2 regions of the Mesorhizobium sp. M0676 genome follow, and region 1 is predicted to be linked to the other one. Evidence: riboswitches for the same ligand, from Rfam matches in the RefSeq annotation. Region 1 holds a riboswitch; the other holds the start of a gene.
What was found. A riboswitch is a leader RNA that binds a small molecule or an ion and turns the genes downstream of it on or off. The one in region 1 is predicted to bind S-adenosylmethionine.
Positions count from the first base shown of each region.

Region 2: it holds a riboswitch for S-adenosylmethionine, as region 1 does, so the genes downstream of both, metX (homoserine O-acetyltransferase MetX) here and NKI35_RS08855 (O-succinylhomoserine sulfhydrylase) in region 1, are expected to answer to the same signal.

Region 1 covers NZ_JAMYPU010000006.1:161,249-175,777, forward strand. Annotated here, with positions in the region: gene NKI35_RS08820 (LysR family transcriptional regulator) at 1-361, opposite strand, end outside; gene chvE (multiple monosaccharide ABC transporter substrate-binding protein) at 656-1,726, shown strand; gene mmsA (multiple monosaccharide ABC transporter ATP-binding protein) at 1,879-3,411, shown strand; gene mmsB (multiple monosaccharide ABC transporter permease) at 3,408-4,694, shown strand; gene araD1 (AraD1 family protein) at 4,897-5,892, shown strand; gene NKI35_RS08845 (ABC transporter substrate-binding protein) at 6,068-6,838, opposite strand; gene NKI35_RS08850 (2'-deoxycytidine 5'-triphosphate deaminase) at 6,940-8,034, opposite strand; SAM riboswitch at 8,175-8,252, shown strand; gene NKI35_RS08855 (O-succinylhomoserine sulfhydrylase) at 8,310-9,500, shown strand; gene NKI35_RS08860 (ceramide glucosyltransferase) at 9,512-10,663, opposite strand; gene apaG (Co2+/Mg2+ efflux facilitator ApaG/CorD) at 10,885-11,277, shown strand; gene NKI35_RS08870 (Hsp33 family molecular chaperone) at 11,319-12,350, opposite strand; gene argF (ornithine carbamoyltransferase) at 12,459-13,370, opposite strand; gene NKI35_RS08880 (aspartate aminotransferase family protein) at 13,389-14,529, opposite strand, start outside.
Region 2 covers NZ_JAMYPU010000001.1:33,554-48,082, forward strand. Annotated here, with positions in the region: gene NKI35_RS00175 (glycosyltransferase family 2 protein) at 1-216, opposite strand, end outside; gene NKI35_RS00180 (DUF1330 domain-containing protein) at 465-785, shown strand; gene metW (methionine biosynthesis protein MetW) at 793-1,407, opposite strand; gene metX (homoserine O-acetyltransferase MetX) at 1,404-2,573, opposite strand; SAM riboswitch at 2,635-2,712, opposite strand; gene hisC (histidinol-phosphate transaminase) at 2,839-3,948, shown strand; gene NKI35_RS00200 (prephenate/arogenate dehydrogenase family protein) at 3,953-4,888, shown strand; gene NKI35_RS00205 (sugar kinase) at 4,896-5,819, opposite strand; gene NKI35_RS00210 (DUF2125 domain-containing protein) at 5,944-6,942, opposite strand; gene NKI35_RS00215 (gamma-glutamylcyclotransferase) at 7,067-7,600, shown strand; gene NKI35_RS00220 (aldo/keto reductase) at 7,765-8,712, shown strand; gene NKI35_RS00225 (LysE family translocator) at 8,796-9,422, shown strand; gene NKI35_RS00230 (lysophospholipid acyltransferase family protein) at 9,492-10,301, opposite strand; gene NKI35_RS00235 (LysR family transcriptional regulator) at 10,417-11,322, opposite strand; gene NKI35_RS00240 (pyridoxamine 5'-phosphate oxidase family protein) at 11,437-12,069, shown strand; gene NKI35_RS00245 (YdcF family protein) at 12,168-12,887, opposite strand; gene NKI35_RS00250 (cell division protein FtsX) at 13,020-14,009, opposite strand; gene ftsE (cell division ATP-binding protein FtsE) at 14,002-14,529, opposite strand, start outside.

The sequences.
Region 1 (14,529 bases):
CCGAGCCGCCCTTGCCGGCCTTGAGCTCCGATATTTCGCGGTCGGCCTCGCGCATTTCGAGCAGGATCGAGCGCGCGCGCCGGGCCAGCGCCTTGCCGTAAGGGGTGAGCGTGATGCCGCGCGGCAGCCTTTCGCACAGCTTGACCTCGAGCACCGCTTCCATCTCGGAAATCATGCGCGAGGCCGCCGGCTGCGAGATGTTCATCACCTGGGCGGCCGCGCTCACCCGACCGTGATCGTCCAGCGCTGCGATCATGCGCATGTGACGCAGGCTCAAGCCACTGCGCAGAAGTGTCTCGCCATCGCCCGGCAATTCATCGTAACCGCTTGAAATTCCCTGAGGACCTCGTAAAGCCGCCATGCCTTTTCCCGCTTCCGCCACTGTTCCAGCCCGGTCGAGTCATATACCGGTTTTGGTATAGCAACCACCGAAGATCGCATTTGACAGTTATGGCAAAGGGTCACACTTTCGCGCGTCCTCAAGACTTGACGGTCGATGACGAGCAAAATCGTATCGATTTAAATCAGGACTGAGGGCCGATTGGGAGGATACCGGAGATCGATTATGACGGCGGCAGCGCTTTGGCGCATCCGTCCGACTGCGCGGCCCGCGAAGCCCCGAGGTGTCGCGTCCATCAACCAGGGAGAGTTTTACGTGAAAATCATCAAGACACTGGCCGCCGTCGCGGCCCTTGGCATCGCTGCCATGACCTACTCGGCGCACGCAGCCGACAAGGGTCTTGTCGGCGTGCTGATGCCGACCAAGACCTCGCAGCGCTGGATCAATGACGGCGATGCCGTCAAGTCCCAGCTCGAAGCTCTCGGCTACACGGTCGACCTGCAGTACGCGCAGGACGACATCCCCAACCAGCTCAGCCAGCTGGAAAACGAAATCACCAAGGGCCCGAAGGCGCTGATCATCGCTTCGATCGACGGCACGACCCTGTCGGACGCGCTGCAGAAGGCCGCTGACGCCGGCGTCGTCGTCGTCGCGTATGACCGCCTGATCAAGAAGACCGCCAATGTCGATTACTACACCACCTTCGACAATTTCGGCGTCGGCGTGATCCAGGCGAACTCGCTGGTCAAGGGCCTCAAGGAGCGCTTCCCGAACACCAAGCCGTGGAACGTCGAACTGTTCGGCGGCTCGCCGGACGACAACAACGCCTTCTTCTTCTACAACGGCGCAATCTCGGTGCTGCAGCCGCTGATCGATGACGGCTCGATCAAGATCAAGTCCGGCCAGACCGGCATGGACAAGGTCGGCACGCTGCGCTGGCTCGCCGCCACCGCCCAGGCGCGCATGGACAACCTTCTGTCGGCCAACTACTCGGACGGCAGCCGCGTTGATGGCGTTCTTTCGCCCTATGACGGCCTGTCGCGCGGCATCACCGCTTCGCTGCGCGCCGTCGGTTACGGCACCGACGCCCAGCCGTGGCCGATCGTGACCGGCCAGGACGCCGAGACTGCTTCGGTCAAGCTGATCATCACGGGCGAGCAATACTCGACCGTGTTCAAGGACACCCGCGAACTGGCCAAGGCCACCGTCGAACTCGTCGACAAGGTGCTCTCGGGCGGCAAGCCGGACGGCCTCGATGAAAAGACCTACAATAACGACGTCAAGGTCGTTCCCTCGATCCTTTTGACGCCGCATGAGGTCGACAAGTCGAACTACCAGGCACTGGTCGTCGACTCCGGCTACATCAAGGCCGACGAACTGAAGTAATCCGTTTATAAAGACAGGGGTCCTGCGCGACGCAGGACCCCTTTCCGTTCACAAGCGACCCCCGTATTGTTTCTACCGGAATTAGTTTGCGTGCATGTCGTTGTCTCAAACCGCAAGCAATTTTGAGCGACATGCAACAGGAGGAGCTTGCCCTGATGACGACGATTTTGGAGATGCGCGACATCACCAAGACCTTCCCCGGCGTGAAGGCGCTGTCGAACGTCAACCTCAGCGTCGAGGAAGGCGAGATCCACGCCGTGGTTGGCGAGAACGGCGCCGGCAAGTCGACGCTGATGAAGGTTCTGTCGGGCGTCTATCCCGCCGGCACCTATGACGGCCAGATCATTTTTCAGGGTCAGGAATGCCAGTTCAAAGGTATCCATGACAGCGAACACAAGGGCATCGTCATCATCCACCAGGAGCTAGCGCTGGTGCCGATGCTGTCGATCACCGAAAATATCTTCCTCGGCAACGAAAACGCCCGATACGGCGTCATCGACTGGGATGCCAACGAGGCGCGCACCGCTGCCCTGTTGAAGAAGGTGGGCCTCAAGGAGGACCCCAAGACACTGATCACCAATATCGGCGTCGGCAAGCAGCAGTTGGTCGAGATCGCCAAGGCGCTGAGCAAGGACGTCAAGCTTTTGATCCTCGATGAGCCGACCGCGTCGCTCAGCGAGAAAGACAGCCAGGCGCTGCTCGATCTTCTGCTCGAATTCAAGCGACAAGGCATGACCTCGATCCTGATCTCGCACAAGCTCAACGAGATCAACCGGGTCGCCGACAAGGTCACCGTCATCCGTGACGGACGCACTATCGAGACGCTGGCCAAGAAGGACATTTCGGAAGACCGCATCATCACCTCGATGGTCGGCCGTTCGCTCGACGACCGCTATCCGCCGCGCGAGCCCAAGATCGGCGAAGTCGTGTTCGAGGTGAAGAACTGGTCGGTCTATCACCCGCTCCATGCCGAGCGGCAGGTGATCAAGGGCATCGACATCAATGTGCGCAAGGGCGAGGTGGTCGGCATCGCCGGGCTGATGGGCGCCGGCCGCACCGAATTCGCCATGAGCCTGTTCGGCCGCTCCTATGGCCGCCGCATCACCGGCGAAGTGCTGCTCAAGGGCAAGCCGGTCGATGTCTCGTCGGTAAGCAAGGCGGTCCAACATGGCATCGCCTATGTCACCGAGGACCGCAAGACCTACGGCCTCAACCTCATCGACCATATCAAGCATAACATTACGCTGGCCAATCTCGACGGCGTGTCGCGCCACAGCGTGATCGACGACATGCGCGAACTTGCGGTCGCCAACGACTATCGCAAGAAGACCAATATCCGTGCGTCCAGCGTCTATCAGATGACCGGCAATCTTTCCGGCGGCAACCAGCAGAAGGTGGTGCTGTCGAAATGGTTGTTTGCCGACCCTGACGTGCTGATCCTCGACGAGCCGACACGCGGCATCGATGTCGGCGCCAAGTATGAAATCTACACGATCATCGCGCGCCTTGCCTCGGAGGGTAAGGCGATCGTGGTCATCTCGTCGGAAATGCCGGAATTGCTAGGGATTACCGACCGCATCTACGTCATGAACGAAGGGCGCATGGTGGGCGAAATGCCGGCGGCGGAAGCAAGCCAGGAAAAGATAATGCGCGCCATCGTCCGGGGAGAAGGAAAAGCAGCATGAGCACCGAAAGCGCCCCCGCCCCGCAGGGCAACGTCGCCGACGAACAGCGCCCGCGCATCGCCGTCTCGGCGCTGGCGACGAATTTACGCGAATACGGACTGATCATAGCCCTGATCGTCATCATGCTGTTCTTCCAGTTCACCACGTCGGGGACGTTGTTCAAGCCGGTCAATCTCAGCAATCTGGTGCAGCAGAACTCCTTCATCATCGTGATGGCGCTCGGCATGCTGCTGGTGATCGTATCGGGCTATATCGACCTCAGCGTCGGATCGGTCGCCGGTTTCATCGGCGCGCTGGCGGCAAACATGATGGTTATCTGGCAGCTCGGACCGCTGAGCAATCCGCTGGTGGTTTCGATCGTCTGCCTGGTCGCGGGTGGCCTGATCGGCGCCGCGCAAGGGTATTGGATCGCCTATCACCGGATACCGAGCTTCATTGTCACGCTGGCCGGCATGCTGATCTTCCGCGGCATTTGCCAGGCATTGCTTGGCGGCGGCTCGTCGGTGGGTCCGCTTCCCGACGACTTCAAGATGCTCAGCTCCGGCTTCATCCCGGATGTGATCGGCCCACTGACGCTCGTCCCGCCGGTCGTGAACGCAGCCGGCAAGACCATCATGGGCAGCGGCGTGACCCTGCACATGACGACGGTCGTGCTGGGGCTGATCGCCGTGCTCGCCTATGCCTATTTCGGGGTCCGCACCCGGCGCAAACGAGAACGCCATGGTTATGAGGCCGAGCCCTTCACCCTGTTCGTCGTCAAGACGCTGGTCGCCAGCGCGCTGGCGCTGTTCCTGGTCTATGAGTTTGCCAGCTACCGCGGCCTGCCCGTGGTGCTGCTGGTCATGGGCGTGCTGATCACGCTGTTCGTCTTCGTCACCAAGCGCATGACCATCGGGAGGCGCATCTACGCCATGGGCGGCAATCCCAAGGCGGCGCAGCTGTCGGGCATCAACACCGAGCGGCTGACGCTGATGGTGTTCATCAATATGGGCGTGCTGTCGGCGCTTGGCGGCCTGATCATCGCGGCTCGTCTCGGCCAGGCGGTGCCGGCGGCGGGTCTCGGCTCGGAGCTCGATGTCATCGCCGCAGTGTTCATCGGCGGCGCCTCGGCGATGGGCGGCGTCGGCCAGGTTATCGGGGCGGTCGTCGGCGGCTTCATCATGGGCGTGATGAACAACGGCATGTCGATCATGGGCGTCAATGTCGACTGGCAGCAGGTGGTCAAAGGCCTGGTGCTGCTCGGCGCCGTGATCTTCGACGTCTACAACAAGAACAAGGCCTGACAAGCTTCAGGCGAGGCAAGCAGGAGGCATACGATCGCGGCGCAGCCGGCAAATTGTCGGCATAAGAAGTCCCCCGAGGGATCAAGCTCGCGAGCGCAATCCGGACGAAGAGTTCAACCCGTGGCGCCGCTAGGTCCGAGCCGCGCAGGTCAAGGTTTGCCAAGAGGCATCCAAGGCCGAGCACATGAGAGAGGATTTCATCATGCTAATCTCCCAGATCCTCGACGACGCCGAGACCATCCGCGTCGTCGCCCGCAATGGCGGCGGCAAGACCAGGATCATCAACGGCGCCCGCAGCGTCTATTCGCTGGCCCTGGAAGCCGCGCGCACCGGAACGGGCCTCGCCGCGCTGATCGAACGCAAGGGGTTCGGTGAAGCGATAGACCTCGACGCCATCTACAAGAAGGGCCGGCTGGAGTCGCCGATCAATCATCCCGATCCTGCGCATCTGCATCTGACCGGCACCGGCCTGACCCATCTCGGCTCGGCGGCGACACGCGATTCCATGCACAAGAAGCTCAGCGATGGCGGCGAGGAGCAGCTTACCGATTCCATGAAGATGTTCCGCATGGGGCTCGAAGGCGGCAAGCCGGCCAAGGGCCAGACCGGCGTGCAGCCGGAATGGTTCTACAAGGGCAACGGCACCATGGCGGTGGCGCCGGGCGCCGCACTGATGTCGCCGGCCTTTGCGCAGGACGCCGGCGAGGAGCCGGAAATCGCCGGCATCTATGTCATCGGCGACGACGGCGCGCCGTTCCGCGTCGGCTTCACGCTGTCGAACGAGTTTTCCGATCATGTTACCGAGCGGGTGAACTATCTGTTCCTGGCACATTCCAAACTGCGCAACGCCTCGTTCGGGCCGGAAATCCTGATCGGCGACCTGCCGGCCGACGTCAGGGGCTCATCGCGAATCTATCGCGACAGCAATTTGCTGTGGGAAAAGCCGTTCCTGTCGGGCGAAGCGAACATGTCGCACACAATCGCCAATCTCGAACATCATCACTTCAAATATTCGGCCTTCCGCCAGCCGGGCGACGTGCATGTGCACATGTTCGGCACGGCGACGCTGTCCTTTGCCGACGGCATCAAGACTCAGGCCGGCGACGTGTTCGAGATCGAGGCCGGGGATTTCGGCCTGCCGCTGCGCAACCCGCTGGAGATTGAGCAGCCGGTGAAGGTGGCGGTGAAGGCGCTTTGAGAGCGTAATCTCCCCCCTTGAGGGGGAGATGTCGCCGAAGGCGACAGAGGGGGTCGTTGCGCGTGGAGCGCTAAAGTCTTCCGCGGCTGAGAGGCGCTGGCATTCTATGCGCAGCGACCCCCTCTGGCCTGCCGGCCATCTCCCCCTCAAGGGGGGAGATTTGGCAGTTCCAACCTCAATAAATATCGAAATCGAAATACTTGGCCTGGATCTTCTTGTAAGTGCCGTCGGCGACGATGGCGTCTATCGCCGCATTCAGCTTGTCGCGCAGCGCCGTGTCTTCCAGGCGGACAGCGATGCCGGCTTGGGTCTCGGTGCCCTTGACGTCGCCGACAAGCTTGCAGCAGCCTTCGCTCGCCTTCTTCAGCCAGTCCATCAGCACGAACTTGTCGGAGATGACGGCATCGAGACGGCCGTTCTGCAGGTCGGTGATCGCCTCTTCCTGGGTGGGGTAGAGTTTCGCCTCGGCGCCGGCCTTGCCATAGGCGTCCTGCGCATAGTCGGCCTGGGTGGTCGAGGCCTGCGCGCCCACCGTCTTGCCGGCAAGGGCTGCCGGTTCGGTGGAAGTGAGGTCGCTGTCCTTCGGCGCCACCAGTGCCAGCGGCGTCGTGTAGTATTTGTTGGTGAAGGCGACCTGTTTCTTGCGCTCCTCGGTGATGCTCATCGAGGCGATGATGGCGTCGAACTTTTTCGCCTGCAGCGCCGGGATGATGCCGTCCCAGTCCTGGGTGACGATCTCGCACTCGACCTTCATCTGCGCACATAGCGCATTGGCAATGTCGATGTCGAAGCCCTCGATCTTGCCGTCCGCGGTGATGGTGTTGAAGGGCGGATAGGCGCCCTCGGTGCCGATCTTCAATTTCTCCTGCGCCTCAGCCAGCGAGCCGGCCGATATCACCAGCATGGCAGCGCCCGCTGCCGATATGATCCATCTTGAAATCTGCATTTTGGTTCCCCTTGCGCGCCGTTCTCTTGCCGGCCACCGAAAGGCAGCCAAGCATGGTGAGGCAGCGCAGGCAAGTATTTTGCCTGACGGTGATCGAAGGCTCAGCCGGCGGGGCGGAAATGCTTGGAGAGCTTGAGGCCTTGCGCCTGGTAATTCGAGCCGAGATCGGTGCCGTAAAGCGCCTGCGGCCGCTTCAGCATGTGTTCGTAGACCAGCCGGCCGACGATCTGGCCGTGGTCGAGGATGAACGGCACTTCGTGGCTGCGCACTTCGAGCACCGCCCGGCTGCCGGTGCCGCCTGAGGCCGAATGGCCGAAGCCCGGATCGAAGAAGCCGGCATAGTGAACACGGAATTCGCCAACCAGCGGATCGAAGGGCGTCATCTCGGCGGCGTAGAGCGGCGGCACGTGCACGGCTTCGCGGCTGACCAGGATGTAGAACTCGTCCGGGTCGAGCACCAGTTCGCCGGCGCCGCTCTTGTAGAGCGGCTCCCAGAAATCGACGGCATCCTGGGCGGCGCGCTTGTCGACATCGACCAAGCCGGTGTGATGCTTGCCGCGATAGCCGACCAGGCCGTTCTGGTCGCCGTCAAGATCGATCGACAGCGCAATGCCGCCGCCGGAAATGTTGGGCGGCTCGGTCGCCACCAGCATCTCGGCGCGGTGCAATTCGTTCAGTTCTGCCTCCGACAACAGCGCGTTGCCAGTGCGAAAGCGGATCTGCGACAGCCTCGATCCGGCGCGTACGACGATCGGGAAGGTGCGTGGACTGACTTCGAGATAAAGCGGCCCGTGATAGCCGGGGGCGATCTTGTCGAACTCATGGCCGCGATCGGTCATCACCCGGGTGAAGATGTCGAGCCGGCCGGTCGAGCTTTTCGGGTTGGCCGAGGCCGACACGTTTGCGGGCAGCGCCAGGCTTTCGAGCAGCGGCACGATGTAGACGCAGCCGGTTTCCAGCACCGCGCCCTCGGCGAGACTGAATTCGTGCAATTTCAGCCGGTGAAGCTTGTCGGCCACCAGATGATCGGGACCCGGCAGGAAGGAGGCGCGCACGCGAAAAGCCTTGTCGCCGAGCCTGAGATCGAGGCTCGCCGGCTGCACCTGGTCGACATCGAGCGCGCGCGGCGACTTCAGCGCGCCGGACTGAAACAGCGCGGAAATGTCCTGATCGGGAAGAATGCCTGTCTGCCGCAAAAGGCTGGCTCCGCTCCAAGGTCGGTCTCTTTGTGGCAGGTTCTTGCCGCAAAACCGCTGGATATTATTGCGGAACCTGCCTGGTACAAACCTCTTAATGAAGCCGGCAATTGACGCAAGCGCAGGTGAGGTCTAAAGGGTCGTTATCCCGTGGTGATTTGGCCGGTCGGCTTGCAGCCACGTTAAACAAGTCGCTAAAGGACCGTCGGGCCGCAAGGCCATATGGACCGGTTGCGACTTTCGCGGCCGGTTTTTTTGTGTCTGGAACAAAAGCGATGAGCACCAAGAAGCGTAACTGGAAACCTCAGACCGCACTCGTGCACGGGGGAACGCTGCGTTCCCAGTTCGGCGAGACGTCGGAAGCGATGTACCTCACCCAAGGCTATGTCTACGAGACGGCGCAGGCTGCCGAGGCCCGTTTCAAGGGCGAGGAGCCGGGCTTCATCTATTCGCGCTATGCCAACCCTACTGTCGACATGTTCGAAAAGCGCATGTGCGCGCTGGAGGGTGCCGAAGATGCGCGCGCCACGGCGTCCGGCATGGCGGCGGTGTCGGCAGCGCTCCTGTGCAGCGCCAAAGCCGGCGACCATATCGTTGCGGCGCGCGCGCTGTTCGGCTCCTGCCGCTGGGTGGTGGAGACGCTGGCGCCGAAATACGGCATCGAGGCAACGCTGGTCGACGGCACCGACATCGCCAACTGGGAAAAGGCGGTGCGGCCGAACACGAAACTGTTCTTCCTGGAAAGCCCGACCAATCCGACGCTGGAAGTGGTCGACATCGCAGCGGTGGCGGCGCTCGCCACCTCGATCGGCGCCAGGCTGATCGTCGACAATGTCTTTGCCACGCCCTTGCAGCAGAAGCCCTTGCAGCTCGGCGCCCATATCGTCGTCTACTCCGCGACCAAGCACATTGACGGCCAGGGACGCTGTCTCGGCGGCATCATCCTGTCCGACAAGAAATGGATCGACGAGAATTTGCACGACTATTTCCGCCACACCGGCCCGAGCCTGTCGCCGTTCAACGCCTGGACGCTGCTCAAGGGCCTGGAGACGCTGCCGGTTCGGGTGCGCCAGCAGACGGAAAGCGCGGCCAAGATCGCGGATTTCCTGGCAGGACGGCCGGAAATCGCCCGCGTCATCTATCCCGGCCGCGCCGACCACCCGCAGGCCGACATCGTCAAGAAGCAGATGACGGGCGGATCGACGCTGATCTGCCTCGACGTCAAGGGCGGCAAGCAGGCGGCCTTCGCCTTGCAGAACGCGCTCGACATCGTGCTGATCTCCAACAATCTCGGCGACGCCAAGAGCCTGATCACCCATCCGGCGACCACCACGCACAAGAACCTCAGCGACGAAGCTCGCGCCGAGCTTGGCATCGGGCCGGGAACGCTCAGGCTGTCGGTCGGTCTTGAGGATACGGACGATCTGCTGGAGGACGTTGCGCAGGCGCTGAAGGCCGCCGGATAGGCCGCGAGGCGTCACGCTCCCGACGAAACCTCTTCCAGTTCGGCCGTCTTGGTGCCGATGGTCATGATGTTGCCGCGCCAGTCGACGGCGCCGCTCAGCCAGCCGCGCGCCCAGATGGCGGGAAGCATCATGTCGCGCACCATCATCGCCGGGACCATGCGCAGCGACAGGTGCCAGCCCTTGGCCGCGGCCAGCGCGCATTCGGGAATGTAGGCCGCCGTCAGCACGGCCAACACCGTGGCCGGCAGGCTGATGCCGGCACTTGCGGCCGCCACCAGCGCCAACGCCAACGGCACGGCGACGCCGGTCAGGATCTCGGGTGCGAAAAACAGCGGGAAAGTGACGCGGCGCAACCGCGCCCAGCGCGCCTGGCGCGACCAGATGTCGGCAAGTCGGCGCTGCCCCAGTGGTTGCTCGAAAGGCGAGGCAACGAGATTGACGTGCAGGCCCAGTCCGTTGACCAGCTTGGTTGCAGCAGCATCCTCGGCGATCTCGGCGGCCAGCGCGCGGATACCGCCATTGGTATCGAGCATCGGCTTGTTCCACAGCATGCTCTTGCCCTGGGCAAAGCCGAGACCGAGCGCCTCGCCGGCATATTGCCAGCGCGCCTGCAGCGTGTTGAGGAACGCGCATTCGACCTCGGCCCAAAAGCCATCCGGCCGAGAGCCGATCGGCGTCGAGCAGATAAGCCCGGTATTGGTCCGCCAGGCCGCCATCAGGTGCTGGACGTAATCCCTTGGCATCAGCACGTTGGAATCCGCCAGAATAACCCAATGATAGCGCGCCGCTTCCCAGCCCTTGACGCAGTTGTTGAGCTTCGGGTTGCTGCTGACGCGGTCGTCGCCGATCAGCAGCCGGGCCGGCACGTTGGGAAACAGGACGATCGCCCTGTTTATCAGTTTGACGACGGGATCGTCGGCGTGAGCGACGCAGAAGATCAGTTCGTAGCGCGGCCAGTCGAGCGAGAAGGCTCGCTGCAGCGTCTCTTGTGTGAACGGCTCCACGCCGCGCGACGGCACGACGATCGAGACCGGTGGCTGCTCGCCGGACGGCGGAGGGATAAGGCGACGCGCTTGCAGTTTCGACGAAGCAAGCAGGATGCTGGCGAGATTGGAAAGAAGCAAAGCGGAGGAAGCGAAGGCGGCTGTGAGAGCTAGTTCCATCGAGATCTGGTCACTCCGGAAAGGCCGCTCGCGGCTGCTTTGTCAGTCGACAGATGGGCCTTGAGTCGCCGGCAAGGTTTGCGCACACCAACATTGTCATGTGTCACTTAAATGACATTGTTTGTCGGCACTGCGCTTTGAGGCTGGCAGGACATGCCGCTCTGCGCGTATCAAACCGCATGGCGCGACAAATGTTCCCTGCTGCGCAACCGGAGCAGCCCATGTACCGCGCCGTCACGCGCAACATCGAAGTGCAGGTCAGACCGTTCTACCTGGAGGACCGCTCGGACCCGGCGGAGAACCGTTATGTCTGGGGCTACCAGGTGACGATCGACAACCAGTCGGACGATTTCGTGCAGCTTATGGCGCGTTACTGGCACATCACCGACGGCAGCGGCCGGGTCGAGGAAGTGCGCGGCGCCGGCGTGGTCGGCGACCAGCCTGAGCTCAATCCCGGCGACAGCTATCAATACACGTCAGGCTGCCCGCTCTCGACGCCCTCCGGTTTCATGGTCGGCCACTACACCATGCGCAACAAAAAGGGCGAGACGTTCGACGTCGCTATTCCCGCGTTTTCGCTGGATCTGCCGGGGACCCGACGGACGGTGAATTAGGGGTTTTCTCCCCGTCACTATACGGGGAGAAGGAAGAGATGCTACTGAGTTGCAAACTCCGCCGGGTCGAAGTCGTACTGCTTCGAGCAGAACTCGCAGGCGACGTGGATGCCGCCATCTTCGGTGCTGTCCTTGATCTCCTGCGCGGAAAACCCCTCGAGGATGCCGCGTATCTTGTCCCTTGAGCAGGAACATTGGTCGGCGACCGGCACGCCGCCGAAGACGCGCACGCCATGTTCGTGGAACAGCCTGTAGAGCAGCCGCTCGGCGCCGATGGTCGGGTCGATCAGCTCGGTCGGCTCGATGGTGCCGAGCAGCGCCACCAGCTCGCGCCACGAATTGTCGGCCGGCTCCTGCGTCACGTCACGCGGATCGCCGTCGCCGCCCGAAATGTCGGGCACGCGCATGCGCTCGGGTGACTGCGGCAGGAACTGCGCCAGGATGCCGCCGGCGCGCCACTGCTCACGAGCGCCGCCGGGACCTGGCGTCAGAAGCTTGGCCACCGACAGCCTGAGGTCGGTCGGGATCTGCTCCGACTGGCGGAAATAGGTGCGCGCGGCGTCCTCCAGCGTCTCGCCGTCGAGCTGGACGATGCCCTGATAGCGCTGCGTGTGCGCGCCCTGGTCGATGGTCAGCGCCAAAACGCCGCTGCCCAGCAGCGTCTGCTGCGAGGTCTGGCCTGCGGCCACCAGGGCCTCCAGCCGGTCGGCGTCGAAACGCGCATAGGCGCGCAATGCCGAAGGCGTGGAGAAATCCGCGACCAGCATGTCGACCGGGCCGTCGGTGCGGGTCTGCAGGATGAACTTGCCTTCGAATTTGAGCGAGGTGCCGAGCAGCACCGTCAGCACACAGGCTTCCGCCAGCAGGCGGGCGACCGGCTCGGGATAGTCGTGACGGTTGAGGATGGCGTCGAGCATCGGCCCGAGTTGCACGGTGCGGCCGCGCACGTCGAGCGGGCCGACCTCGAAGGGTACGACATGATCGTCGCCGGCATAGCCGAACTCGCCGAGTTTGGGGTGATGTTCAGTCACTTGATGCGTTTCCAACATGACAAAGCTCCAGGGCGCGGCCATGCGGCCCGGAGGGGTGCATGCGTCCAAACGCGCTTGATTTGCGTGATGGGGCGCAAATAGGCATCGCGCCGCCCCGGATCAAGCGCTTGGAGATCAAGCGCCTGGAGATCAAGCGCCCAGACACCAGGCCAAAACCGCCTTCTGGGCGTGGAGCCGGTTCTCGGCTTCGTCGAAGACAACCGAATGCGGACCGTCGATGACCTCGTCGGTGACTTCCTCGCCGCGATGCGCCGGCAGGCAGTGCATGAACAGGGCGTCGGGCTTGGCCCTGGCCATCAGCGCCGCATTGACCTGATAGGGCGAGAAGACATTATGGCCGCGGGCGCGGTGTTCCTGGCCCATCGACACCCAGCAGTCGGTGACGATGCAGTCGGCTTGGTCGACGGCTTCCTCGGGCGAGCGGGTGAAGTGCAGCTTGCCGCCATTGCTCTTCGACCAGTCGATATGCTTTTGCGCCGGCTCGCTGCCTTCCGGCACTGCGACGTTCAGGTTGAAGCGGAACCGCGCCGAAGCTTCGAGCAGCGAATGCAGCACGTTGTTGCCGTCGCCGGTCCAGGCGATGGTCTTGCCGGCAACCGGACCGCGATGCTCCTCGAAGGTCATGATGTCGGCCATCAGCTGACAGGGATGGGTGTCGTCGGTCAGCCCGTTGATGACCGGAATCGTGGCATTCTCGGTCAGCTCGAGCAGCCGCTCATGCGACGTGGTGCGGATCATGATGGCGTCGACATAGCGCGACAGCACCTTGGCGGTGTCGGCAATGGTCTCGGAACGGCCGAGCTGCATTTCGGTGCCGGTCAGCATGATGGTCTCGCCGCCGAGCTGTCGCATGCCGACGTCGAAGGACACGCGCGTGCGCGTCGACGGCTTGTCGAAGATCATGGCCAGCACCTTGCCTTCGAGCGGTTTGGTCCGTTCGCCGGCCTTGAGGCGCGCCTTGCGCACCACCGCATCGTCCAGCATCAGGCGCAGATCGCCTTCGGAAACGGCGGAAAGATCGGTGAAATGGCGAAGGCTCATCGGGAATGGTTCTCGGGATTACTTCGCGGCGGCCGCGGCGATGGCGTCGGTCAGGCCCTTGGCGCCGGCGCGGATGCGATCGAGCGCTTCGCCGATCTCGGCGTCGGTGACGGTCAGCGGCGGCAGCAGACGAATGACGTTGTCGCCGGCCGGCACCGCCAGCAGATGCTGGTCGCGCAGCGCCATGTTGACCTTGGTGTTGGGCATGGCGCATTTCAGGCCAAGCATCAGGCCGCTGCCCCTGATGCCTTCGATGACATCAGGAAATTCGTCGGCGACCGCCGCCAGGCCCTGCTTCATCAGCAATGCCTTGCGCTGGACGTCTTCGAGGAAGCCGTCTTCCAGCACGACGTCGAGCACAGCGTTGCCGACCGCCATGGCCAGCGGATTGCCGCCGAAAGTGGTGCCATGCACGCCTGCCGTCATGCCGACGACAGCGTCGTCGGTGGCGAGGCACGCGCCCATCGGGAAGCCGCCGCCAATGCCCTTGGCAATCGCCATGATGTCGGGCGTCACGCCGGTCCATTCATGCGCGAACAGCTTTCCGGTGCGACCGATACCGCACTGGACCTCATCGAAGATCAGCAGCAGGCCGTGCTGGTCGCAGAGCTGCCGCAGCCGTTTCAAGGATTGCGTCGGCACCGGGCGGATGCCGCCCTCGCCTTGCACCGGTTCGATCAGGATCGCGGCGGTCTCTGGTGTGATCGCCTTCTCGGCGGCGTCGATGTCGTCGAAGCCGACCTGGTCGAAGCCTTCGACCTTGGGCCCAAAACCTTCGAGATATTTGTACTGGCCGCCGGCGGCGATGGTCGCCAGCGTGCGGCCGTGGAAGGCGCCTTCGAAGGTGACGACCCGGAAGCGCTCGGGATGGCCCTTGACGAACTGGTAGCGCCGCGCCGTCTTGATCGCGCATTCGAGCGCCTCGGCGCCGGAATTGGTGAAGAACACCTTGTCGGCGAAGGTGGCGTCAGCCAGCCGCTCGCCGAGCCGGGTCTGCCCCGGGATCTCGTAGAGATTGGAGACGTGCCAGAGCTTGGCCGCCTGTTCGGTCAGGGCCGAGACCAGATGCGGATGGCTGTGGCCCAACGAATTGACCGCGATGCCGCCAGCGAAATCGAGATATCGCTCGCCCTTGTCGGTAACCAGCCAGGTGCCTTCG
Region 2 (14,529 bases), on a different contig from region 1:
GCGCCATTTCGAGCCAACATAGATCAGCCGTGGATCGCGGATTTCGGCAAGTGCGGCTGCCGTACCGTCGGTCGAGCCGTCATCGACGACAATGTGTTCGAACCGGGGAAAATTCTGCGCCAGCACGCTCTCCACGGCGCGCACCACCTTGCTGCGGCGATTGTGCGTCGGTGTGATCACCGAGATCAGCGGAGCGAGGTCGGTTGCCTTGGACATGTTGCTTCGATTGTGCCCCGAAATGCCTGGAGGCCGGAGGTTTTGATGGTCGCCGTCCAAGCCTTACCCCGGGATGGCATTCGATTCGACGCTACAAAAAACCAGCGGCAATGTCATCACAAACTGTTGAGCCAGGACGCCGGTAAGCCGGCCGATTACCCCAGACGTAATCGACCGATGGCCATCATGTCTGCAGATTGCGCCAACGAAGCCGGTCGTCGGGCTTCGATCTCACAGGGAGTTCAGCCATGGCCGCCTACGCCGTCGCCCATATGCGTCAAGTCACAATGGGCCCGCAGATTGTCGAGTATCTGCAGAGGATCGACGCCACATTGGAGCCGTTCGGCGGCCGCTTCCTTGTCCACGGCGGCGACATGGACGTGGTCGAAAACGAATGGCCCGGGCATCTGATCGTCATCGAGTTTCCGGACAGGGCGCATGCGTGGGGCTGGTACGATTCATCAGCCTATCGCGAGATTCTGGCCTTGCGCACCGACAACTCCCACGCCGATGTGATCATCGCCAATGGCGTTCAGCACCCGCACAAGGCGACGGACGTGCTGGAATAGGGGCAAACTACCGCTTCAGCAAGAACACCGCTTGCTGGCCGAAGAAATTCCAGAACCACCATGGCATCGACAGGCCGATCTTCTGGCCGTTGCCGTCGAGCGCGGTGGCTTTCTCGACCGAGGCGCCGAGTTCCTCGACCAGATTGACGAAGTCGCGGATGGTGCAGAAATGGATGTTGGGCGTGTCGTACCAGGAATAGGGCAGGTCCGCGGTCACCGGCATCCGGCCCTTGACGAACAGCGACAGCCGCACCCGCCAGTGGCCGAAATTGGGGAAGGAGACGATGGCGCGGTTGCCGATTCGCAGCAGCTCGTCGAGCACCAGCTTCGGGTTGCGGGTCGCCTGCAGCGTCTGTGACAGGACGACGAAGTCAAAACCCTTGTCCGGATAGAATTCGAGGTCGGTATCGGCATCGCCCTGGATGACCGAGAGACCGCGCGCCACGCATTCATTGACGCCGCGCTGTGACAGCTCCAGCCCGCGGCCGTCGACCTGCTTGGTCTCCTGCAGGAGTTCGAGCAGCAGGCCGTCGCCGGAGCCGACATCGAGCACCCGCGACTGCGGCGGTATCAGGTTGGCCACGACTTCGAGGTCGACGCGCTGGCTGCCATTGACGCTCATGAGGCGAGCCCCCTTGCGCGGGCCGCCGAGCCGATGAAGCCCTTGATGGCGGCAAACAGTTCGGGTTCATCGAGCAGGAAGGCATCATGGCCGCGGTCGGTGTCGATCTCGACGAAGGAGACGGAGGCGCCGGCGGCGTTAAGCGCATGCACGATCGAGCGGCTCTCCTCGGTCGGGAACAGCCAGTCCGAGGTGAAGGACACCAGGCAGAAGCGGGTCTTGGTCCCGGCAAAGGCATCGGCCAACCGGCCGCCATGGTCGGCGGCGAGGTCGAAATAATCCATCGAACGGGTCATGTAGAGGTAGGAGTTGGCGTCGAAGCGGTCGACGAATGTCATGCCCTGGTGGCGCAGATAGCTTTCGATCTGGAAGTCGGCGTCGAAACCGAAGGTCAGCGCTTCGCGGTCCTGCAGATTGCGGCCGAATTTCCGATGCAGGGCGGCTTCCGACAGATAGGTGATGTGGGCGGCCATGCGCGCCACGGCGAGCCCCTTTTCCGGGCGCTTGCCGTGCTCGAAATATTTGCCGCCATGCCAGTCCGGATCGGCCATGACGGCCTGCCGGCCGACCTCGTGGAAGGCGATGTTCTGCGAGGAATGGCGTGCGCCTGTGGCGATCGGCAGGGCCGAGAAGACGCGCTCGGAATAGCACGATGCCCATTCCAGCACCTGCATGCCGCCCATCGAGCCGCCGAGCACGCAAAACAGCTTCTCGATGCCGAAATGGTCGACCAGCATCAATTGCGCCCGCACCATGTCGCGGATGGTGATGATTGGCAGGTCGAGGCCGTAGGGCTTGCCGGTGGCGGGATTGGTCGAGGCCGGACCGGTGGAGCCGAGGCAGCCGCCGATGACGTTGGAGCAGATGACGAAGAAGCGGTTGGTGTCGATGATCTTGCCGGGACCGATCAGCACTTCCCACCAGCCGGGCTTTCCGGTCACCGGATTGGTGTTGGCGACATGCTGGTCGCCGGTCAGCGCGTGGCAGACCAGGATGGCGTTGGTGCGGGCATCGTTGAGGGTGCCATAGGTCTGGTAGGCGATCTGGAACGGCGACAAAAGCGTGCCGGCGTCGAGCTTCAGCGGCTTGTCAGGGCCAAAACGCAACACCGGGCTCGACGGGCTGTCGGCCTCGTTGTTGGTTTTTGTAGCGCGGAGCGCGGCCATGTGACTCTCCTTGCCCGCCGTCAGGCAATAAAAAAACCGGCAATGCGATCGCAAAGCCGGTTACGTCACGCAAACGGCCCTTTAGCGAGTTGTTTAACGTGGCTGCAAGCCGACCGGCCAAATCACCACGGAACTGTTGCGTTCTTCTAGAACTCGTGCGGCCCGGCGTCAACGGCCAGCTATTGCCCGCCTCTCGACATTCGCGGCTACGGCTTGTATTTCCGCTGCGGCCTCCGGACGGAGGCATTCTCGATGGATTTGCGACATGGACAAGACAGCGGACAAGGCACGGCCGACTCCCCGCGCGGGCATTATGGACATCGACGCCTATGTGCCGGGCAAGAGCACGGCACCGGCCGGCGTCGCCAAGGTCCATAAATTGTCGTCGAACGAGAACCCGCTCGGCCCGTCGCCGAAGGCGATCGAGGCCGCGCGCGAAGTGGCTGCCAAGCTCGATGTCTATCCCGACGGCACCGCCCGCCGGCTGCGCGAGGCGATCGCCGAGGTGCACGGCCTCAACCCGGCAAACATCATCTGCTCCAACGGTTCCGACGAGATACTTGGCCTGCTGGCGCAGACCTATCTTGCGCCAGGCGATGAGGCGATTTTTACCGAACATGCCTTCATGGTCTACAAGATCTACATTCAGTCGGCGGGGGCCAAGCCGGTTGCTGTGAAGGAAACCGAGGAGCGCGCCGACGTCGACGCGATCCTGGCCGCGGTGACGCCGCGGACCAAAATCATCTTCCTCGCCAATCCCAACAACCCGACCGGCACCTATCTGCCGTTCCAGGAGGTCCGCCGCCTGCATTCCGCGCTCCCGGGCAACGTGCTTCTGGTGCTGGACGCGGCCTATGCCGAGTACGTCAGGCGCAATGACTATGAGGCAGGTATCGAGCTGGCGGGCAGCGCGCAGAATGTGGTCATGACCCGCACCTTCTCCAAGCTCGGCCTTGGCGGCGCGCGCATCGGCTGGATGTATGGCCCACTGCACATCGTCGATGCCATCAACCGTGTTCGCGGCCCTTTCAACGTTAACGCAACAGCGATCGAGGCCGGCATTGCCGCCATCCGCGACCGCGCCCATGTCGAGCGCAGTTCGTTGCACAACGAGACCTGGCTTACCTGGTTGAATGAAGAACTGACGAAGCTTGGGCTGCGCGTGACGCCCAGCGTCGGCAATTTCGTCCTCATCCACTTTCCCGACGACAAGAAGCATTCGGCTGAGGCGGCGGACGACTACCTCACCCAGCGCGGCTATATATTGCGGCGCGTTACCGGCTATGGCTTTCCCAATGCGCTGCGCATGAGCGTCGGCACCGAAGAAGCCAATCGCGGCGTCATCGATGCCCTCACGACATTCCTGAAAAGCTGAAACAATGACTTCACCGATGTTTGAAAAGATCGCGCTGGTCGGCATCGGCCTGATTGGCTCGTCGCTGGCCCGCATCATCCGCCGCGAGGGCCTGGCCCGCCATGTCGCCATCGCGACGCGCAGCCCGACCACGCTGGCGCGGGCGAAGGAGCTCGGTCTTGGCGAGAGCTACACCACCGACGCCAGGGAAGCGGTCCGCAATGCCGACCTGATCATCGTCTCGGTGCCAGTGGGATCGTCGGGCGAGGTGGCGCAAGAGATCGCGCCGGCGCTGAAAAAGGGCGCCATCCTCACCGATGTCGGTTCGACCAAGGCCTCGGTCATTGCGCAAATGCAGCCCTATGTACCGGACGGCGTGCACTTTATTCCGGGGCACCCGCTGGCAGGTACGGAGAAATCGGGCCCGGATGCGGGTTTCGCCGAGCTGTTCGAAAACCGCTGGTGCATCTTCACGCCGCTGCCGGGAACCGATCCGGCCGCGCTGGAAAAGCTGTCGGAATTCTGGCGGCGCTGCGGCTCCAACATCGACACGATGGACCCGCAGCATCATGACATGACGCTGGCCATCGTCTCGCATCTGCCGCACATCATCGCCTACAACATCGTCGGCACCGCTGACGATCTGGAATCGGTGACCAAGTCGGAAGTGATCAAATATTCGGCTTCCGGTTTCCGCGACTTCACCCGTCTGGCCGCCTCCGACCCGACCATGTGGCGCGACGTGTGCCTGCACAACAAGGATGCCATCCTGGAAATGCTGGCGCGCTTTTCGGAGGACCTCGCCTCGCTGCAGCGGGCGATCCGCTGGGGCGACGGCGACAAGCTGTTCGACCTGTTCACCCGCACCCGGGCCGTTCGCCGTTCGATCATCGAGGCCGGCCAGGATATCGACGCGCCGGATTTCGGCCGGCAGGCGGTCGAGCACCCGGTGAAAAGTTAAATCTGTTTCAGACGGGCCAGGTCGCCGCGACCATGGCCATTGTCTCGGCCCGGTCCGGCGCGCCCAGCCGGCCGCCGAAGCGCTGGCATTTGAGCGCGGCCGCCGCGCTGGCAAAGCGCAAGGCCTGCTCGATAGGCATGGCTTCGGCAAGCCCGACGGCAAAGGCACCGTGAAACACGTCGCCGGCGGCAAGCGTGTCGACCGCCTTGATCTTCGGCGCCGCGATGTGGCGCACGCATCCGGCGGACCGGTCATGCCACCAGCTTCCCGCGGCGCCGCCGGTCACCGCGACAAAGGCGTCTGTGCGGCTGGCGAGGTCGGCGCAGGCGGTTTCGGGATTCAGCGCGTGGCCGCAGACGATGCGTGCAGCCGTCTCCGAAGCGACGATGTGCGACGCCAGCGGCAACAGACGCTCCAGCACCTCCAGCGGCGCCGTGTCGGCGTCGAGGATTGCCGGGCAACCGGCGTCGCGCGCGGCGGTCAAGGCAAGAGCGGCGGCGCCCGGCCAGCGCACATCGACCAGCACGGCATCGAAGCCGGAAAGATCGGCGACAGGCACCGCCTCGGGGTCGGCCTGCGCCTTTGGGTCGTAGAAGGGCACGATGATGCGCTCGCCATGAGCGTCGACCAGGATCGCGGCCAGCGCCGAGCGGGCGCCTTCGACGCGGCGGACAAAGTCGCAATCGACGCCCTCGGCCTCGATGCCGGCCAGCAATTGGTCGCCGACGGCATCGTCACCTGCACTTGCCCACAGGAACACCTCGGCGCCGAGACGGCGGGCGGCGCAGGCAGCACTTGTCGCCATGCCCGAGGCGATCTGGATGCCGTCCGAGGCGATGAACTTGCCCTGATGCGTGGGCAGGGTTTCGACGCGCAGGATGGTATCCAGCGTCAGCGCGCCAACGCTCAGCAGTTTCACCGGTCGGTTCATGCGTCGGCTTGCTCGAGCATGATCTCTCCCCAAAAGCCGTTGCCGCTCTTTGCGATCATGCTCTATCTCTTTGTTTTAACGCAATTCCGGACGGAAAACTGCTCACACTTTTCCTGGAATTGCTCTAATCGAGCGGCTTGATCTTGCCCAGCGGAATGAAGCCGAGCGAGACCTTGCCCTTCACCACCTTGAGCGGCATCGACGGTTCGTTGCCGAGCAGCGCCAGACCGGCAAAGCCTTGCTCGATCTGGCTCTTCTGCTCGGGGATTGCGGTGGCGAGGATTGCCGCCACGGCTTTGGGATCCTGCAGCTTGATCGTCAGGTCGGCATTGACCTGGCCGTTGGCGTCGACCGACACCGGGCCGGAGACGGTGATGCGCGCGGTTCCCGACGACAGATCGAGCTTGTGGATGCCGACCGCCTGGCCGCGCAGGCTCCTGGCCTGCGTCTTCATCAGCGCGACGCCGTTCTTCAGCGTCGCGTCGCCGCTGCCGTCGAGCGGCGGCAGCACGCGCCCGCCGATCGCGTCGGCGTCGATCTCAAGATCGGTGAAGCTTCCGGTATAGCCAAGGTCCTGACCGTCCGGCCGCAACTCGCCCGCCGCCGTTCCGGCGCTGAACAGTGAAACCGGGTCGGTGTCGTCGGCCGGATCGGTCTGGCCGGACAAGCTCTCGGCCTGCAGCGAAATGCTGCGTGGCAAGGGCCAGGAGAGCTTGGCATTGGCCTGCAGATTGTCCCAATCGATCCATAGCGGCGCCATCCCCGGCACCGAGGTGCGCAGCGGCCCACGCAACTCGGCGGCAGGCGACAAAGGCCGGATGAGCTCTGCAACGAAGTTGAAGCTGCCTGCCGAGGCGGCAACGTTCCTGGCGTCGTCCTCGTAAGCCAGATTGTCACAGGAGATGGCAAAACTCAGGGGGTAGCCGCTGACGGTGAGGTTGGCGCAGCCGGCCTCGATGCCTTTGTCCTTGAGCGAGGCCACCGCCTTGTCGGCTTCGCTGCTGACGCGACCGGCGACATAGAACCAGACCGCGCTGTAGACGCCGAACAGCATAATGACCAAGGCAGCGAGCCACATCAGCCGGCGGCGAAACTTCGACGGACGCTCGTCACTTGACGTCATGCTGCGGCTTTCATTAACGCGGGCGTGTTGCGGGTGGACTGTGGCTTACGCAACAAGCAAAAAGAACAGAAGAGCACCGATTCCGATGCGGCGGCGTCACTCTCGTGCAATCAGGCTTGGCGATATGGGCGATTTTTGGGTTTTTGGCTACGGCTCGCTGATCTGGCGACCGGGATTCGCGCATGTCGAGACACGGCGCGCGCGGCTTTACGGCTACCGCCGGTCGCTGTGCGTCTATTCCTTCGTGCATCGCGGCACGCGCCAGCGGCCGGGCCTGGTGCTAGGCCTCGACCGTGGCGGCTCCTGCATCGGGCTGGCCTTTCGCGTGCCCGGCGAGCTGCGCGATGAGGTGCTGACCTATCTGCGCGAGCGCGAATTGGTGACCAGCGTCTACCTCGAGCGTGTGCTCGATATCAGCCTCGACGGGAATGGGGCGGCCGCGGGAGAGAGAGTGAAAGCGGTCGCCTATATCGTCGACCGCCAGCATGAGCAGTATGCCGGCGGGCTCGACCCCGCGCATGCGGCAGGTGTTATCCGTGGCGCCGTCGGCCAGTCCGGAAACAACGAGGACTATGTGCTCAACACGCTGCAGCATCTCGCGGCGCTGGGTATCAGCGACCACTGGCTGGAAGAGGTGGCGAAGCGGATCGCCTCGTGAGCCAGTGGACCACGGCGAGCCTGCAGGCGAAGCGCTCGCGCCTTTGTGAAGCGCTGGCCCGCTGGAAAAATTGGCTGAGGCCTTTGACCTCGGCGCGGCGAGACCTAGCTTAGCTGCGGCCCGGAGCATTCGGGTCCCCCGCCGCCAGCCCACGGAGCCCCGTCTTGCAAAAACGCCGTCTCGGTCAAACCGACCTTTCCATCGCGCCGCTGGTTCTGGGCGGTAATGTCTTCGGCTGGACCGCGGACGAGAAGACCTCCTTCGACCTGCTCGACCGGTTCGGCGACGCCGGCCTCAACGCTATCGATACGGCCGATGCCTATTCGCGCTGGGTGCCCGGCCACGCGGGCGGCGAGTCCGAGACCATCATCGGCAAATGGATGAAAAGCCGCGGCAACCGTGACAAGATCATCGTCATCACCAAAGTCGGCTCGGATATGGGACAAGGCAAGAAGGATCTGTCCGCTGCCCATATCGAAAGGGCGGTCGAGGCGTCGCTTGAGCGGCTGCAGACCGATGTGATCGACCTCTATTTGTCGCACTGGCCGGACCCGACCACGCCTTACGAAGAGACGCTCGGCGCCTACCAGAAGCTGCTCGCTGCCGGCAAGGTCCGCCATATCGGCGCCTCGAATCTTGACGCCGGCCAGCTGCGCGCCGCGCTCGATGTTGCCAGCCTGCGCGGGCTGCCGCGCTACAGCGTGCTGCAGCCGGAATACAATCTCTACGACCGCTCATCCTTCGACGGGCCGCTGCATGATCTGTGCGTGGCCGAGGATATCGGCGTCATCACCTATTTCAGCCTCGCCAAGGGGTTTTTGAGCGGCAAATACCGTAGCGAGGCCGATCTCGGCAAAAGTGAACGCGGCGGCGGCGTGAAGGCTTATCTCAATGCGCGCGGCATGCGCATTCTGGCCGCACTCGACACTGTGGCGGCGCGCCATTCGGCCAAGCAGGCGGAAGTAGCACTCGCCTGGGTGATGGCGCAGCCCGGCATCACCGCGCCGATCGCCAGCGCCACGACGCTGGACCAGGTCGACAGCCTGGTGCGCGCCGCATCGCTGAAGCTCAGCGCGGAGGATCTCGTGGCGCTGGACAAGGCCAGCGCCTAGCCGCGCAGGTTCGGCACGATCGTTCAAGACGACGGCTGTCCGCCTTGCCACACTGTTCTCCATTATTGTGGAGAAGAGGCAGCATGGCCGCAGACATTCTTTCGCAGGCGCAGCCCTGGCAGCAATTGCTGGCGCTGGTGCTGGCGGCAACCGTCGTCATGGGCAGTCCTGGCCCGGCGACGATCAGCGTCACGGCGATAGGGGCCGCCTTCGGCCTGCGCAATTCGCTTCACTACACATCGGGGATCATTTTAGGCACGGTCGCGGTGCTGCTGGTCGTGGCCACCGGCATCAAGGCTATCCTCACCTCGATGCCGGGCGTAGCGCCAGTGCTGGCGGTCGCTTCCGCCGCCTATATTCTCTACCTCGCCTACAGAATAGCGACAGCGCCGCCGCTGGCCGCGCGTGACAGCAGCGCGGTTCTGCCGACCTTCCTCGGCGGCTTCCTGCTCGCCGTTGCCAACCCGAAAGCCTATGTGGCGATTGCTGCGGTCCTTGCTGGCTCCGCGACCGCAGCCGGCGCCGATGCTCTCGGCATCCCGGCCAGGCTGGCGGTTCTCACCCTGATGATCGTAGCCATCCATATGCTGTGGCTGCTGGCCGGCGCGGCCTTCGCCCGCACCCTGCGCCAGCCGCTGGCGTCGCGGATCATCAATCTGGCCTTCGCGGCGACGCTGGTGCTGACCACGGCGCTGGCGGCGTGGCCTTGAGCCGGCCCGCAGAAGAGATCAAGCTTTGGTCTTTTTTGTTTTGGCGCAATTCAGGACGGAAAAAACCGCTCACACTTTTCCTGGAATTGCTTTGGCGGCCGCGGCGAGTTCGGCCAGCCGCTTGACCGCCGTCGGCGGCATTTGCGGCGGGTTAGGAGCCTGCGATGCCTCGATCAGCAGCTGGTCGCAGGCGACTTCCGTATCGCCGATCAGCCGGTCCATGAATTCGTCCTTGCCGAGCCCGGGCGGAATCGGCGGCAGGAAGCGGGCCTTGATGGTGCCGGGAAAGCGCAAGAATTTGCGGCGAGGCCAATAGAGGCCGGCGACATGGGCGACCGGTACCACCGGGACGCCAAGCTGCGTATAGAGCTCGACAATGCCGTATTTGTAAGCCGGCTCGTCGCCTGGCGCTCGGCGCGTGCCTTCGGGGTAGATAATCAGCTGGCGCGGATTGCGCGCCATCTCCTGCTTTGTCGATGCAACGACCTGCTTCAACGCCTTGGAGCGGCTGCCGCGGTGAACCGGGATCATCCGCATCTTCAGGATGTACCAGCCGAAGAAGGGGATCCAGGTCAGCTCGCGCTTCAGGATATAAAGCGGATCGTGGAGGAAGGGAAAGAAAGCGATCGCGTCCCAAAACGACTGGTGTTTCGGCGCCAGGATGAAAGAGCCCTCCGGCAGGTTCTCGACGCCGGTGATGTCGCTCCTGGTGCCGGCGATCTTGTCGTAGAGCCACAGGCTGGTGCGCGACCAGAATTTCGGCACGAACCAGGCGCGATGGCGTGGCGAGAGGAAGTAGTAAGGGGTCCAGAGGACCATCTGGACGATCAGATTGACATAGAAGACGAAGTTGAACGCCAGCGAGCGGATATAGAGCATGCGGGGAAGGGCCCGTTGAGGAGGTGTGCGTTGGTTACACCAAGCGCGGGCAAAAAGGAAACGCCGCAATGGCCTGACATAGGCCGGCTCGCCACTGACTCAAGCCAGTCTCAACTCACCACGTCGCCTGCAATAGCCGCTGCTTCAGCCGCGGAGCGGCGAAATCGAGGAACGCCCTGAGTTTCACCGCCAGCAGGCCTTGGCCGGCATGGACGAGGCTCACCGGCCACGGCTGCGGCTCGAAGGGTCGCAAGACCGGGACGAGCACGCCGGAACGTACTGCGTCCGCGATCTGGTAGGAGAGCACCCGCGTCATCCCGGCGCCTGCAATCGCGGCATCGATTGCAGCTTCCGCCGTGTTGACGCGCAGCCGTGAGTGGATCGGCACGATCAGTTCGCCCTTGTCGCCGGCAAAGCTCCAGCTGGCGAGCGCTGCAGGCCCTTCGAAACTGATGCATTCATGCGCGGCCATATCGTCCGGCGTCCGCGGCATGCCATGCGCGGCGATATAGGCGGGGCTGGCGCACACGACGCGACGGATCGCGCCGACGCGGATGGCAACGAGGCTCGAAGGCGCAAGCTCGCCGATGCGGATGGCAAGGTCGAGATGTTCCTCCGCCAGTTGGGTTATCCGGTCAGCCAGCGTCAGGCGAATGTTGACTTGAGGATAAGCCGCCAGGAATTCGGTGACGACAGGCAGCACGTGCAGGCGACCAAAGACGACCGGCGCGGTGATGAACAGGTCGCCGGTCGGCGTGCTGTATTCGCCGGCAGCGGTGCGTTCGGCTTCGCCGACCTCGCCGAGGATGCGGCGGCAGGCGGCGAGATAGGCCTGGCCGGCATCGGTCAGCGTGAGCTGCCGGGTCGAACGGTTCAGCAGGCGCGCCTGAAGGTGCTTCTCGAGGTCGGAAACCTTGCGGCTGACCGTTGCCAGTGGAATGCCGAAATGGCGGCCGGCAGCGGAAAGGCTGCCCGCTTCTACCGCGGCGACGAACAGCGACATGGCTTCGAGCCGATCCATAGCTTCTTCCGGAAATTGGGAGGATAGCTTGCAACTATGCCATCTACATCCAAAACATGGAAGGACCTACTTCTTCGCGTACAATGGCCGTGTTTCGGTCTCGCGGAGGCTTCCATGAATGCACATACTTTCACCAGCGATGTCGCCTTCACGCCGACGGTCAAGGCGATCCAGACCCGCAAAGGTTCGCGCAAGGGCTATGCCAGCGCCGAGGAGCGCGGCGGATGGCGCGCCCATATCACGCCCGACCTCGCCGACTTCATCGCGGCGCAGACCAGCGTCTTCCTGTCGACGGCAAATGGCGAGGGTCAGCCCTATATCCAGCATCGCGGCGGGCCAGCTGGCTTCCTCAAGGTGCTGGACGAGAAGACCATCGGCTTTGCCGATTTCTCCGGGAACAGGCAGTTCATCACACAGGGGAATCTCGCCGACAACAACCAGGCATTCCTGTTCCTGATCGACTATGCGCATCGCCAGCGCGTCAAGATCTGGGGCACGGCGCGCGTCGTCGAGGACGATGCCGAGCTTCTGGCAAGGCTGATGCCGCAGGACTACAAGGCGCGCCCCGAGCAGGTCATCCTGTTCACCGTCTCGGCCTGGGATGCCAATTGCCCGCAACACATTCCGCAGCGATTCGAGGCCGCCGATGTCGCGGCCGCACTCGCCGAACGCGACAAGCGGATTGAAAGCCTCGAACAGGAGATTGCGCGGCTGCGTGGCGCGGAAGACGGCACGGCCAAGGGGTAATCGAGCGCCGTCAGAGTCGTCTGTTTGGACGCAATTCCCAAGGGAAAGCGTACGTGCTTTTCCCGGGAAAACCGCTACACACTTTTCCTGGAATTGCTTTAGTCCTTGGCGGTCGAAACCTCGGCCAGTGCGACGCTGTCGGCGGTCTGGCGGACCGGGACGACGCCGCGCGCCAGCGCCAGCAGGTATTTGCTGTATTCGGTCAGAAGCACGCGTAGCGCTTCCGGCTTGGTCAGCCAGTCGCCATTGTCCAGATTGGTGTTGACCACCGGATAGGGTTCAAGCCTGGCGCCATGCAGCAGGCGGCCCATCTCGAGCAGGCTGCGCGGCATGTGGTAATTGTTGGTGACGAGGATGACGCTGCCATAGGCGTGGCTCTCCACCCATTTAGCGCTTTCCTCGGCATTGCCGATCGTGTCGAGCGCGGCGCGGTCGATGTCGACACAGCAGGAAAACAGCGCCTTGTCGCCGCCGGTAGCAGCCTGCAATTGGCGGCGGCTGGCAGAGGGATGCACGCCTGAGATCAGCAGCCGCTCGCCCTTGCCGGAGGCAAGCAGATCGAGTGCTGCGTCGAGGCGGGCCTGACCGCCGGTCAAGACGATGATCGCATCGGCCTTGGCCGGGTTGGTCGGGGTCGTCATGTGGCTGACCTTGCTGGCGAACCAGCCGAAGCCACCGGCAAACAGGGCCACCAGCAGCAGTAGACAGAGGGAGGCGAGACGCAGGGCGGTGCGCAAACGGCCCAGCCCGGTGCGCACACGCGAACGCACCACTGGCATCTGTCCAGCCGTTCCGGTCGACTCCCGCGCGTTCATCATCCTATGGTTAATCCTGAAATGCCTTTTTGGTAAGGAAAAAAGCGCACATTGCGTTACGTCGGTTTTCGATCCGTGATCGTCCCTTCCATTCCTGTCCTTGCCCCCGAACTGTTTCGCTTCTGCCCTCACGGTTCACCCCGCATCCGGCTGGCGGACATCGATGTCGCTGAGATAGGCGACGACGGTGGCGTGCGAGGTCGCCGCCGTCAGTCCGCCGATCACCAGCACCATCAGGCCGACGCCGAGATAGCCTGCCGATCCGATGGCGAAATTGCCGAACAAAGCGGTGGCCTGGTCGGCCTGCGGCGTTGCCATGTTGCGCGACGACCACCAGGAAAAGACGATGAAAACCAGGATCGCGGCGGCGCCGCCGGCGGCCGCGCCCTTCATGCCGGTGACCAGGAAATGCCAGCGGAATTCGCGCGCGATGAAGCGTGCTTCGGCGCCGACGAAATGCAGCACTTCGATGATATGGCCGTTGCCGGCCATGGCGCCGCGCGTCGCGAACACCACGGTCAGCACCGTAGCCGACAGCATCAGCACCAGTACGGCGATGCCGATGGTGACGGTGGTGCGGGCCATGGCGACCAGTCGGTCGACCCATGTACGGTGATCGTCGAGCGAAGCGCTCGGCAGCTTGGGCGTGAGCGCCGCACGGATGGCGCTAAAGTCGGGCGGACTGGTCTCGTCGATGGTGACGATGATCAGGCGCGGCACCGGCAATTCGTCGATATTCAGGCCCGAGCCCAGCCATGGCTCCAACAGACGCGCGGTGGCGTCGCGATCGATGATCCGGGTTTCCTTCACGCCGGGGAATTCGCCGACGATCTGCGAGGCCTGGGCAAGGGCTGCCTCCATGTCGAGGCCGTCGACCGGTTTGATCTGAATCGTCGCCTCGCGCGAGATCTGGTTTTCCCAGACCGAGGCAGTGTCGCGCACCAGCGTGACGGCGCCGAAAGTCAGGCAGGACAGGAAGGTCATGATGGCGATGACCAGCACCAAGGCGCGGCCGGCAATATTCTGCGCCGGCACGATCGGCGCCATGCGGCGCTGGACGCGCTGCGTCGTCGTCGCCGGTTCGGCGGCGTCTTCATGCAGCTGTTCGGCCGATACTTCAGTCATAAATATCCAGCCTTCCGCCGGCCAGGATCATGCGGCGCGCGTCGACCTGTTCCATCAGGCCGAGATCGTGAGTGGCGATCACCACCGCGGTGCCGAGCCGGTTGAGCTCGATGAACAGCCTGAGCAGCCGGCGTGCCAGTGGCGGGTCGACATTGCCGGTCGGCTCGTCGGCAAGCAGGATTTCGGGCTGTTCGATCAAGGCGCGGGCGATTGCCGCGCGCTGCTTTTCGCCACCCGAAAGGACCGGCGGCAGCACATGCATGCGCTCGCCCAGGCCAACCCATTTCAAAAGTTCGGTGACGTCGGTGCGGTAGCTCGCTTCCTCGCGGCCGCGCACGCGCAGCGGCAGAGCGACATTCTCATAGGTGGTCATGTGGTCGAGCAGGCGGAAATCCTGGAACACCACGCCGATGCGGCGCCTGAGATGCGGCAGTTCAGCGCGCGAGATGCGCGAGCGGTCCTTGCCGAAGATGGTGATCAGCCCGCGTGTCGGCTTCAGCGACATGAACAGAAGGCGCAG